Linked DNA regions of Symmachiella dynata. Each later gene encodes a partner of the first gene's protein in a complex. Links are inferred from orthologs where the notes say so. Each region holds a gene or a part of one and is shown in the gene's direction. Other genes may lie near its edges. The genes, in order: accD, accB, Mal52_RS11645 and accC.

Region 1 (2,917 bases):
GACGTTGTTGTCGGTGGATGGAGGAATTGGCCCGGATACGATTGGATCGACCGCCCAGGCGGGGGCCAAACTCTTTGTTGCAGGAAGTTCGATTTTTGATGCCAGTGATTATCGCGAAGCCGCGACTCAACTTTTTGATGCTGCGTCACAAGCCGCATCAGCGTCCCTTTGAGGAGTGAAACGTTCGTTCCATGTCAAAATCCCAAGCCGTGCTGATTCGTCCCGGCTGTACTGATTTCGACCAGCAAAACCGTATTCAAGGCACCTTGAATATTCCCCTCAATCAACAAGGGCAAGTTCAAGTGAGCCGGCTTGCCGAGGACTTGCGCGATATCCCGCTAAAGCGGATTTATTCTGCGCCGTGTGAACCTGCGCGCGAAACGGCCGAGAGCCTCAGCGCAGATTTGGGTGTGCCGGTTAAGGAACTGGACAGCCTCGCGAATTTGAATCAAGGCTTGTGGCAGGGCATGGTCGTCGACGATATTCGCCGCAAGCATCCCAAAGTCTTTAAGCAATGGCAGGAATCCCCCGAGACGATCTGTCCGCCCGAGGGCGAGGAGTTTACCGATGCCATGGTCCGCGTGGGTAAGGCGATTGACAAGATTCTGAAGCGCGACGTCAATTTTGCTATCATTGCCCCGGAACCGTTGGCATCGATGATTCGCTGGCATGTGTGCGGAGGCAAACTTCATACTGTCGAGCCCAGTGACAGTTGTCGGGATGATTGCCATTGGGAGATTTTGGAGACAAACGGAAAATCGGAAGCACCGCTCGAGAATGGCCAAGGAACACCGGCCAAGCCTGCGCGTGCGAAGACAAGCAATTGATAGTTGGACCAGCCCTCTGTTAAGTATTCATAGAGGGGCGGAATTGTCCGTTTTGAATAGAGCATGGATCACATGAACGACGATCAAACAAACATCGTCGCAGCTAGGAAACGCAAACCGATGAGTTCCGTCCCCGAACCGGATGAAACCGGCCGGAACGGACATTCCCACCGCCCAAAGCGGGGAGTGCCCGAAGGGCTGTGGTTGCAATGCGAAGGTTGCAGCGCCACCGTGTATCGCAAAACGGTCGATAGCCGGATGGGCGTCTGCCCGGAATGCGACTATCATTTTTACGTGCCGACCGCAGAGCGGATTCGTCAACTGTTGGACGAAGGCAGCTTTGAAGAATGGTTCGCGGAATTGCGACCCATGGACCCGCTGGGTTTTGCGGACCGCAAACCGTATGCGGAACGACTAAAGGCCGAGCAAGCCCGGACCGGCTTATCGGAAGCCTGTGTTGTCGGGCGGGGTTACATGCGTGGCCGACCGCTGGCGTTGGGTATCACCGATTCGGCGTTCATCATGGGAAGCATGGGCTCTGTGGTTGGTGAGAAATTGACCCGGACCATCGAACTGGCGACCGAGCGTGAACTGTCACTGGTCATTGTCAGCGGCTCTGGCGGCGGCGCGCGGATGCATGAGGGAATCTTATCGTTGATGCAAATGGGCAAAGTCTCAGCTGCGTTGGCGCGATTTCACGAAGCGGGGGGACTGTTTATTTCGGTGATGACCAATCCCACGATGGGGGGCGTGGCGGCCAGTTTCGCATCGTTGGGGGATGTCAATTTTGCCGAACCAAAAGCATTGATCGGTTTCGCCGGGCCCCGGGTCGTGGAGGCCACTGTCAAAGTCCCGCTGCCCCCGGGATTTCAAACCAGCGAGTTCATGTTGGAACATGGTTTTGTTGACCGTATCGTGGCCCGTGCGGATTTGCGCAGTGAAATCACCCGCGTCATTGACTATTGCGGGAAATGAGGCTGGCGGCTTTGCGGCATCAGGCTTGAGGGGCGTATTGCTTTCCTGGTCCTGGGTGTCGTTTCTAAGTCTCACGATCCGAGGTAGCCGCGCCCTCTAGGCAGCGGTATACTGGAGAGTCCGGATTCCACACATCACGGCTTTGCAAACATCCCCGGTCGTTGCCTTTGTTGAAACGAGCCACGCAACATGCTGCTCATCAAAAAAATCCTTGTTCCGCTAATCAAACGGGCGCGATTGAAGAAGGTCAATATTGACGCACGCTTCATCAAGGAGCGTAAGCTGGGACAAGGGAGCATGTCGGAAGTTTGGCGGGCTAAGGACAAATTGAGCGGCCGCGTGGTGGCGTTGAAAATCTTGGACTTAGAAAAAACGGCGCGACTCGAAGCGCGGTTTGAAGGGTTGGCCAAGCCCTGCGAAGGGGAAGTCGCTATGAAATTGCGACACCCGCACATCGTTCGCACTTTAGAGCACGGCATCACCACCAACAACGAACAGTATTTGGTGATGGAATACGTCAACGGTGTGAGCCTGACGTTGCCTGTTGCTCTGCAGAACGAATTGATGCAATCGCACCGTTTGACATTCATCGTTCAAATCGGGGAAGGGTTGGACTATTTTCACAAACAAGGTTGGATCCACCGCGATTTGTGTCCCCGCAACATACTGGTCGACCGGCAGAATTCCATCAAACTGATCGACTTTGGCCTGGTGGTTCCCAACACACCGCCATTTCGCGCTCCCGGCAATCGCACCGGTACCGCTAGTTATATGGCGCCGGAATTGATCAAGCGGATGCCGACTGACCAGCGGATCGATGTCTATTCGTATGCCGTGACCTGCTATGAAATGTATACCAAACAGTTGCCGCATGGTGTGGATCCGACATTGACGCTGGATATGATTGTGCAGCACATCAATCAAGCACCGATCGACATCCGTGAACTGGTGCCCGACATCGACGACCAAGTGGCCTCGACAATCATGACGGGACTCGCGGCAAAACCGGAAGATCGTTGGGATTCGGTGGGAGCGATGTTGCACCGACTGCGCGGAGCCCAGGAACGCTTGGAACCCGAGTCCGAGTATGAATACGTCGATGACGAAGCGGTAGG
Region 2 (2,965 bases), 2.9 Mb from region 1 along the record:
TTCGTCAAGCGTCGTAACGGCGTGCTGCGCAAGTTGAAGGCAGTCGGTGCTGATGCGCTGTTGGTGACGAACTTTACGAACGTGACCTACTTGACCGGTTTTAGCGGGGACGACAGTTTCCTGTTGGTGAGCCGAACCGCCACGGTCTTGATCAGCGACGGGCGGTATGAGACACAGATTGCGGACGAGTGTCCCGGATTGGACGTCCATATTCGTCCACAAAAGATCGGGATCGTTGCGGCTGCGGCCAAAATTGCCGCGCGGGCAAAAATCGCGAACCTGGGCTTCGAAAGCAACTCGACGACGGTCGATGAGTCTGAGGGGCTGCGCACAGCGCTTAAGAGTGCGGAACTCGTTCCTGTGTCAGGGCTTGTGGAAGAATTGCGGCTCTGTAAGGATGCCTCGGAAGTTGCGGCGCTGCGCGAGGCGGTGACGCAGGCGGAGAAAGGGTTTGAGGTTCTCAAAGCGACCCTCCGCGGTGAGCAGACGGAACTTCAGGTGGCGCACGATCTGGAACATTCGATGCGGAGTTTTGGGGCGACCGGTTCGAGCTTTGCTCCGATTGTGGCGGTGGGAGCCCATGCGGCGCTGCCGCACGCAACTCCAAGGCGGGTCTTGATTTCCGACGCGGACTTTGTGCTTGTCGACTGGGGAGCTGATGGGCCAACGGGGTACAAAAGCGACTTGACGCGAGTTTTGGTGACCGGTAAAATTTCGGCGAAACTAGAGAAAATATATAGAGTTGTGTTAAATGCTCAACTCGCGGGGATTCGAAATGTCCGTCCTGGAGCGCGGTGCTGCGATGTAGATGCGGCCGCTCGAAAAGTGATCGAGGATGCCGGTTTCGGGAAGAAATTCAATCATGGTCTAGGCCACGGTCTGGGCTTGGATATCCACGAAGGCCCGCGGTTGAATTCCATGACGGAAATGGAATTGAAGCCGGGCATGGTGGTGACGGTTGAGCCAGGAATTTACCTTCCCGGTTGGGGAGGCGTGCGAATCGAAGATGATGTGTTGGTGACAAAGGATGGGCACGACGTGTTGACCTCCTCACCCAAGAAATTCGACGAAATTGTCTTGAGCTGACCGATAACGCGTAACTTGCAGAGAACGCGAAACTCATTAGAACTCCAGCGGCTTTCGGTGTCTGGCGGAACGGCGCATCCCAGCGCGGTCCGGTGAAGCGCTGGTGAGTCGCCAAAATAAATAATAGGAACGAAACACATGACTGACGAAAATCAGTCGACGCAAGGCCCGGTCGATTTGGCCCGCTTGACAGAACTGATCGAATTGATGGAAGCGCACGGCCTGACTGAAGTCGATGTGCAAAACGGCGAGCAGCGCTGGAAGTTGCGGCGCGGACCACAAGACGTCATGCAAATGGTTCCCAATGCTGCGGCCTATGCGGCAGCGCCACACCCGGCTCCGGCCGGTGCGCCTGCGGAAGCTGCTGCGGTGGATGACGGCACAATTGAGATCACCAGCCCGACAGTGGGAACGTTTTTCACATCGCCGACGCCGGATGATCCTCCGTTTGTGAAGATTGGTTCGAAGGTTTCCGGCGACACAATTGTATGCATTGTCGAAGCGATGAAAGTCTTCAACCAGATTCCCGCGGAAGTTTCCGGAACCATTACTGAAGTGCTAGTCAAAAATGGTGATCCGGTGGAATTCGGTCAGCCGTTGTTTCGTGTGCGGCCCGGTTGATTTGCAATTTCGGCCAGTATGCGAAACCGGTGAAACGAAGAGTCGACCGGATGCCACGCGCCACGACCGACGGGATTGAAGATTGCGTAAGGTCACGCGATGTCTCTGAGGTGTCAGTCGCCGCAAGAGGAATTGTTGCGCAAGAGGAATTGAGGACGAGGCGCTGCGGTACGGCTCGCACCCTGCGCATGAAGGTTAAGTCGCCGGATTTGTGTCGATTTCAGACATCACGCATCAATCCGCAGCGGCCAAGGGATTTTTGAGGTCGAGTCGTTTTACGGAACCAGTTGTCGAAAACAGAACTATCGCACGTCGGGTGAAACGGTCCTGGTGCCGTTGAGCGAGACGAAATGAGCGCGAGGTGGGCGCGACCCACAAAGGTGCCATGTTTCAACGAATTCTAGTCGCCAATCGGGGTGAAATCGCCTTGCGGGTCCTCCGCGCGTGTCGCGATTTGGAGATTGAGTCCGTCGCTGTCTTCAGCGAGGCGGACCGCGGTGCGCATTATCTGAAATTGGCCGATGAGGCGTATTGCATCGGCCCAGCCGCCGCGACCGACAGCTACCTGATGATCAACCGTATCATCAGCGTCGCGGAACTGGGCAATGTCCAAGCGATCCATCCTGGTTATGGATTTTTGGCAGAGAACGCACATTTCGCCGAGGTGTGCCGCAGTTGCAATATCGAATTTATCGGTCCCCCGCATGAAGCCATGGCGCAGTTGGGGGATAAAGTAACGGCCCGCGGAATTGCGGAGCAAGCCAAGGTCAGCGTGGTCCCCGGCAGCGACGGGCTGGTGACGAGTGAATCGGAGGCCTTAGAGGTCGCGAATCGCATTGGTTATCCGGTGCTGATCAAAGCCACCGCCGGTGGGGGCGGCAAAGGGATGCGGGTGGCGATGAACGACATCACGCTGAAGTCGGGCCTGAAGGCAGCTTCAGCAGAGGCCGAGAGCGCCTTTAGTGATGGCGGCGTGTACCTCGAAAAATACATTGAGCATCCGCGACACGTCGAAGTCCAGATCTTGGCTGACACTCACGGCAATGTGGTGCACCTATGGGAACGGGATTGCAGTTTGCAGCGACGGCACCAAAAAGTCGTCGAAGAAAGCCCCGCTTCGAGTTTGCCCACCGCAGTGCGACAAGACATCTGTAAGGCGGCTGTGCGGTTGGTCAAAGCGGCGGGGTACCAGAATGCGGGCACCGTTGAATTTATTGTCGACAAGGACAATCAGTTTTACTTCATCGAAGTGAACGCG
Region 3 (2,910 bases), 4.4 Mb from region 1 along the record:
ACGGACGGAACAAGAAATCAACGAGGATAAACTCAAAGATCAAGATGAGGGCATCGCGTCACGCATCGACAGTCGATTGGACGCGATGCGAACCGAGGCGCTCAAAAAGAATCCTGGCTCTGTCAAAGCCCCTGAGAAAACCAAATCGAAGGTCAATATCAAAGCCGAGCCCATCGAAAAGCCGAAAGCTCCTGCGCCTCCAGCACAGCAGCAACCTGCCCAGCAGCCGCCCCAACAACCAACAGGCCAGCCTCCGCAACCCTTCCCGCAACCAGGCATGCCGCTGCAGGCGATGACCCCCGAACAAATGGCCATGCATCAGCAAATGCTCCAACAGCAACAGGCGTATTACCAGCAGATGATGCACCAGCAAGCCATGCAGAATCAAATGTATCCGCAACCGGGTATGCAGCAACCCCCGGGTATGCAGCCTCCAGGTATGCAGCCACCGCAAATGCCGCCACAACCGATGCCGCCGCAGCAGCAACAGCCTCCGCAACCAACTGCGCCCCAAGCCACTCAGCAACCTCCGGCGCCGGATCCAGGCCAAGCACAACCGCCCCAACCCAAACCAGCCCCTCCACAAGAGCAAAAGCCTCCGGAAAAAGAATCTGAAGGAACGATCATGAGCATCGACGATATGGAGGATATCTTCAAGACGCTCCCCGATGTCTAAGTGGCCATCGCCATTCATGTCGCAGGTCCGTTTGCAGCCAGCAGCCTGCAAATCGAAAACTGCGCGAACAGAAAATCGCGGCTTGCTTGACCTGGGGCGTTGAAGTCGCGACCATCTGGGGCGTACCGCCCTATCCGGCATGTCACTCAATTCACCCTCCGCGAACAAGAATCAGCGATGGCGACATATCAACCGCTCCCGTTCGAGCGGCCGATTCAAGAACTCGAAAAGCAACTGGCCGATCTCAATGCGCAAGAAAATTCGACGCCTGAACACGCCGAACAGATCCGCCAATTGAAGTTGGAAATCACGCGATTGACGCGCGAAATTTTCGACAATCTTGGTGCCTGGGAAACGGTGCAGGTGGCCCGACAGACCGGTCGGCCACAAACGCCCGACTACATCGAACTGGTGTTCGACGAATTTGTCGAGCTGCATGGCGACCGAGCGATTGGAGACGACCGCGCCATTCTCACCGGACTGGCCAAAATCAACGGTCGCAAGATCATGCTGATCGGCCAGCAAAAAGGACGGACGATCCAGGAGCGAAGCGATTGCCACTATGGCTGCGCTCATCCCGAAGGGTATCGCAAGGCGCTGTCACGGATGCAAATGGCGGCCAAATATGGACTGCCGATCATCTGCTTCATCGACACGCCCGGCGCCTATCCGGGGATCGGTGCCGAAGAACGCGGTCAAGCCTACACGATCGCATACAACCTCCGCGAGATGTCGCGCATCCCGACACCGATCACGGCGGTCGTGCTGGGGGAAGGGGGGTCAGGTGGAGCTTTGGGAATCGGCATCGCCGACCACGTTGCCGTCTTGCAGCACGCCTACTATTCGGTGATCAGCCCCGAAGGCTGTGCGGGCATTTTATGGAAGCATGTGAAACATGCCGACAAGGCGGCCCAGGCGCTCAAGTTTACCTCAGCCGACCTTTTGAGAATGGGGATTGTCGACGAGGTGATTCCCGAGCCGTTGGGAGGCGCACACCGCAACCACCGGCGGATGGCGATGGCTCTCAAAGCCAGTCTGACCGAAAGCCTCAAATCGATGGATGGACTTTCGAAAGAGGAACTACTCGATCGGCGTTATGAGAAATTCCGCCGCATCGGAGTCTTTGAAGAAACCGCTATTGAGGAAACGCTCGCGGCCACCGACAACGACCCCGCCGCTGATGCTGATACGGATGCTGAGATGACTCCCGACGCCAATAGCTAACCGGTCGATCAGAGTGGCAAGTGATCATCTCGATGGCCCGGTGCGCGAACAGTCGCCAGAGAACGTCGCAGCCCAACAGCTAAGTACGCATTGCTGAAACACCAGTATTTCAGCATATCCGCAACGTCCGATAATGTCCGTTATGTTTCATTAACAATACCCTAAAAACCCTGTATTATAAGGGTTTCACGAGAATAGCCTTTCGTTCGCCAGCCAAATGCGGACGTTGTTTTTTGCGGCGAACTCCCCTGCCAAATGTGCTGGCAACATTTTGAATTCACACATCAGAATTCCTTGCGGCTGTCGACCAGAATGGTCACCGGTCCCTCGTTGACCAACTCGACTTGCATCTGTTCTTGAAACCGGCCGGTCGCCACTTCGATCCCATGGCCGCGGACTTCCGCAACGAAACTTTCGTAAAGCGGATTCGCAATTTCCGGACGGGCCGCCGCGATGAAACTGGGGCGACGCCCTTTCCGACAATCGCCCAAAAGTGTGAATTGACTGACGACCAACATCGCTCCGCCGACATCGGCCAGCGAGAGATTCATTTTGCCGGCCTCATCTTCAAAAATCCGCAGTCCGGCAATCTTGGCGGCCAGATAAATGACGTCATCCTGGCCATCTTCGGCAGTGACGCCCAACAGCACCAAATAGCCGCTGCCGATCTCTCCGGTGACTTCACCCGCGACCGAAACCTGAGCCCGGGAAACCCTTTGCACAACTGCTCTCAATTGATCCGTCCTTTGCTATTTCAAAACGGCCCACGACGACGCTCTTTGCTGGGCAACACCTCCAAGCAAGTCGTCCACCAACCGGTCTGGATCGTCGACACAAATTCCTGTGGTAGACGTTCGTCGCGCATCTCTTGCGCCAGACGTAGGTGGTCATATTCCAGAGGTACGAATTGAATGTCAATCCCCCCAGCAACCGCATCACTGCCGGTGCGAATTTGTGCATACCAAACCACCGTCCGGCCATCGTTTTCGGGTCGGCCCAGCACCCCCACA
Region 4 (3,069 bases), 2.9 Mb from region 1 along the record:
GCCCGCTTGACAGAACTGATCGAATTGATGGAAGCGCACGGCCTGACTGAAGTCGATGTGCAAAACGGCGAGCAGCGCTGGAAGTTGCGGCGCGGACCACAAGACGTCATGCAAATGGTTCCCAATGCTGCGGCCTATGCGGCAGCGCCACACCCGGCTCCGGCCGGTGCGCCTGCGGAAGCTGCTGCGGTGGATGACGGCACAATTGAGATCACCAGCCCGACAGTGGGAACGTTTTTCACATCGCCGACGCCGGATGATCCTCCGTTTGTGAAGATTGGTTCGAAGGTTTCCGGCGACACAATTGTATGCATTGTCGAAGCGATGAAAGTCTTCAACCAGATTCCCGCGGAAGTTTCCGGAACCATTACTGAAGTGCTAGTCAAAAATGGTGATCCGGTGGAATTCGGTCAGCCGTTGTTTCGTGTGCGGCCCGGTTGATTTGCAATTTCGGCCAGTATGCGAAACCGGTGAAACGAAGAGTCGACCGGATGCCACGCGCCACGACCGACGGGATTGAAGATTGCGTAAGGTCACGCGATGTCTCTGAGGTGTCAGTCGCCGCAAGAGGAATTGTTGCGCAAGAGGAATTGAGGACGAGGCGCTGCGGTACGGCTCGCACCCTGCGCATGAAGGTTAAGTCGCCGGATTTGTGTCGATTTCAGACATCACGCATCAATCCGCAGCGGCCAAGGGATTTTTGAGGTCGAGTCGTTTTACGGAACCAGTTGTCGAAAACAGAACTATCGCACGTCGGGTGAAACGGTCCTGGTGCCGTTGAGCGAGACGAAATGAGCGCGAGGTGGGCGCGACCCACAAAGGTGCCATGTTTCAACGAATTCTAGTCGCCAATCGGGGTGAAATCGCCTTGCGGGTCCTCCGCGCGTGTCGCGATTTGGAGATTGAGTCCGTCGCTGTCTTCAGCGAGGCGGACCGCGGTGCGCATTATCTGAAATTGGCCGATGAGGCGTATTGCATCGGCCCAGCCGCCGCGACCGACAGCTACCTGATGATCAACCGTATCATCAGCGTCGCGGAACTGGGCAATGTCCAAGCGATCCATCCTGGTTATGGATTTTTGGCAGAGAACGCACATTTCGCCGAGGTGTGCCGCAGTTGCAATATCGAATTTATCGGTCCCCCGCATGAAGCCATGGCGCAGTTGGGGGATAAAGTAACGGCCCGCGGAATTGCGGAGCAAGCCAAGGTCAGCGTGGTCCCCGGCAGCGACGGGCTGGTGACGAGTGAATCGGAGGCCTTAGAGGTCGCGAATCGCATTGGTTATCCGGTGCTGATCAAAGCCACCGCCGGTGGGGGCGGCAAAGGGATGCGGGTGGCGATGAACGACATCACGCTGAAGTCGGGCCTGAAGGCAGCTTCAGCAGAGGCCGAGAGCGCCTTTAGTGATGGCGGCGTGTACCTCGAAAAATACATTGAGCATCCGCGACACGTCGAAGTCCAGATCTTGGCTGACACTCACGGCAATGTGGTGCACCTATGGGAACGGGATTGCAGTTTGCAGCGACGGCACCAAAAAGTCGTCGAAGAAAGCCCCGCTTCGAGTTTGCCCACCGCAGTGCGACAAGACATCTGTAAGGCGGCTGTGCGGTTGGTCAAAGCGGCGGGGTACCAGAATGCGGGCACCGTTGAATTTATTGTCGACAAGGACAATCAGTTTTACTTCATCGAAGTGAACGCGCGGATTCAGGTGGAGCATCCGGTGACCGAGATGGTGACCGGCATCGACTTGATCCAACAGCAGATTCGCATTGCTTCGGGAGAAGCGTTGCCCTGGAAGCAAAAAGGGATTCCGTGCGAAGGAGCCGCGATTGAGGTCCGCGTGAATGCGGAGGATCCCGACCACGGTTTTCGCGGCTCGCCAGGGAAAATTACAAAATTGCGCGTTCCCGGCGGGATTGGCGTGCGTTGGGACTCGCATGTTCATGAAGGCTACACAGTTGGACCGTATTATGATTCCTTGATCGGAAAACTGATCGTGCACCGTCCCACACGCGACGAGGCGATTGCCACGATGAAGCGGGCGTTGGCGGAATTTGAAGTGGAAGGAATCGCCACCACAATTCCCCTGGCACGTAAGATTTTTGATCACAACGCCTTCGCCGAGAGTAAAGTCGACACCACATTTATTGAACGAACATGGTAACGTGCGGGGCCTGTCATGATCAGCACCACTGCACAAGTCAATAGGCCACATAGAGTGGCGGAATGGATCAGTCCAAAGCGACGGACCGTTAGTTTTTGTCAAACAAGAGAGACGTGAGAAAATGAAAGTTGCATTATTGACCGGTGGCGGCGATTGTCCCGGTCTGAACCCAGTGATTCGCGCAGTGGTTCGCACGATTCACAATGCCGGCGGAAAATCGATCGGCATGCTTGAAGGCTGGCGCGGCGCGATTGAGGGGAATTTTACTGATCTCCGCGTTCAAGACACCGACGAAATCATCGCTCGTGGCGGTACGATTTTAGGATCTTCACGGACGAATCCTTATAAAGATCCGGATGACCCCGAACTGGCGGATCGTTTGATCAAGACGTTTGATGAACTCGATGTCGATGCACTCATCGCCATTGGGGGAGACGACACGTTGGGTGTGGCCAGCCGGCTGTATTCGGAACGCAAGTTTCCCGTGGTCGGTGTTCCCAAGACAATCGACAACGACTTGAGCTGCACCGACTTTACGTTTGGCTTTGATACGTCGATCAATATTGTGATGGAATCGGTGGATCGTTTGCGGACGACTGCCGAATCGCATCGTCGCGTGATGGTCATCGAAACCATGGGACGCCACGCCGGATGGATCGCCTGCTTCGCCGGAATTGCGACCGCTGCCGACTTTATTCTCGTGCCGGAAGTCGAAGTCGACATCGACGAGATGTGCAATATTCTCAAGGCGCGGCGAGCAGAGGGCAAGTCGTACGGCCTGATCATCGCCAGCGAAGGAGCCAAGCTGCCGCAAAGCGGAATGGTCACACAGGACGCCGAGGTGGATGACTTTGGTCATGTAAAACTTGGCGGGATTGGTGATAACTTGGCTGAAGTTATTGAAG

The links.
Region 2: the proteins of accD (region 1) and accB are in contact, whole or in part, in a solved structure (PDB 8UXZ), measured with the Escherichia coli proteins. The link is inferred for Symmachiella dynata from one-to-one orthologs.
Region 3: the proteins of accD (region 1) and Mal52_RS11645 are in contact, whole or in part, in a solved structure (PDB 8UXZ), measured with the Escherichia coli proteins. The link is inferred for Symmachiella dynata from one-to-one orthologs.
Region 4: the proteins of accD (region 1) and accC are in contact, whole or in part, in a solved structure (PDB 8UXZ), measured with the Escherichia coli proteins. The link is inferred for Symmachiella dynata from one-to-one orthologs.

Annotation. Positions count from the first base shown.
Region 1 is NZ_CP036276.1:7,419,201-7,422,117, reverse strand. The notes cover bases 32-2,874. They hold accD (acetyl-CoA carboxylase, carboxyltransferase subunit beta), read left to right. Parts: upstream 32-947; coding sequence 948-1,802; downstream 1,803-2,874. Other genes in these bases: Mal52_RS28200 (serine/threonine protein kinase), read left to right, coding at 1,992-2,874; Mal52_RS28210 (histidine phosphatase family protein), read left to right, coding at 192-827; rpe (ribulose-phosphate 3-epimerase), read left to right, coding at 32-172. In the rest of the region: more of rpe, read left to right, coding at 1-31; more of Mal52_RS28200, read left to right, coding at 2,875-2,917.
Region 2 is NZ_CP036276.1:4,479,884-4,482,848, reverse strand. What follows is about bases 75-2,965. They hold accB (acetyl-CoA carboxylase biotin carboxyl carrier protein), read left to right. Parts: upstream 75-1,224; coding sequence 1,225-1,707; downstream 1,708-2,965. Other genes in these bases: accC (acetyl-CoA carboxylase biotin carboxylase subunit), read left to right, coding at 2,093-2,965; Mal52_RS16925 (M24 family metallopeptidase), read left to right, coding at 75-1,086. Also shown: more of Mal52_RS16925, read left to right, coding at 1-74. UniProt on the Escherichia coli protein: This protein is a component of the acetyl coenzyme A carboxylase complex; first, biotin carboxylase catalyzes the carboxylation of the carrier protein and then the transcarboxylase transfers the carboxyl group to form malonyl-CoA.
Region 3 is NZ_CP036276.1:3,004,285-3,007,194, reverse strand. The notes cover bases 41-2,876. They hold Mal52_RS11645 (acetyl-CoA carboxylase carboxyltransferase subunit alpha), read left to right. Parts: upstream 41-853; coding sequence 854-1,900; downstream 1,901-2,876. Other genes in these bases: Mal52_RS11635 (metallophosphoesterase family protein), read right to left, coding at 2,655-2,876; dtd (D-aminoacyl-tRNA deacylase), read right to left, coding at 2,185-2,634; Mal52_RS11650 (serine/threonine protein kinase), read left to right, coding at 41-676. In the rest of the region: more of Mal52_RS11650, read left to right, coding at 1-40; more of Mal52_RS11635, read right to left, coding at 2,877-2,910. UniProt on the Escherichia coli protein: Component of the acetyl coenzyme A carboxylase (ACC) complex. First, biotin carboxylase catalyzes the carboxylation of biotin on its carrier protein (BCCP) and then the CO(2) group is transferred by the carboxyltransferase to acetyl-CoA to form malonyl-CoA.
Region 4 is NZ_CP036276.1:4,478,514-4,481,582, reverse strand. The notes cover bases 1-2,995. They hold accC (acetyl-CoA carboxylase biotin carboxylase subunit), read left to right. Parts: upstream 1-826; coding sequence 827-2,164; downstream 2,165-2,995. Other genes in these bases: Mal52_RS16910 (6-phosphofructokinase), read left to right, coding at 2,286-2,995; accB (acetyl-CoA carboxylase biotin carboxyl carrier protein), read left to right, coding at 1-441. In the rest of the region: more of Mal52_RS16910, read left to right, coding at 2,996-3,069. UniProt on the Escherichia coli protein: This protein is a component of the acetyl coenzyme A carboxylase complex; first, biotin carboxylase catalyzes the carboxylation of the carrier protein and then the transcarboxylase transfers the carboxyl group to form malonyl-CoA.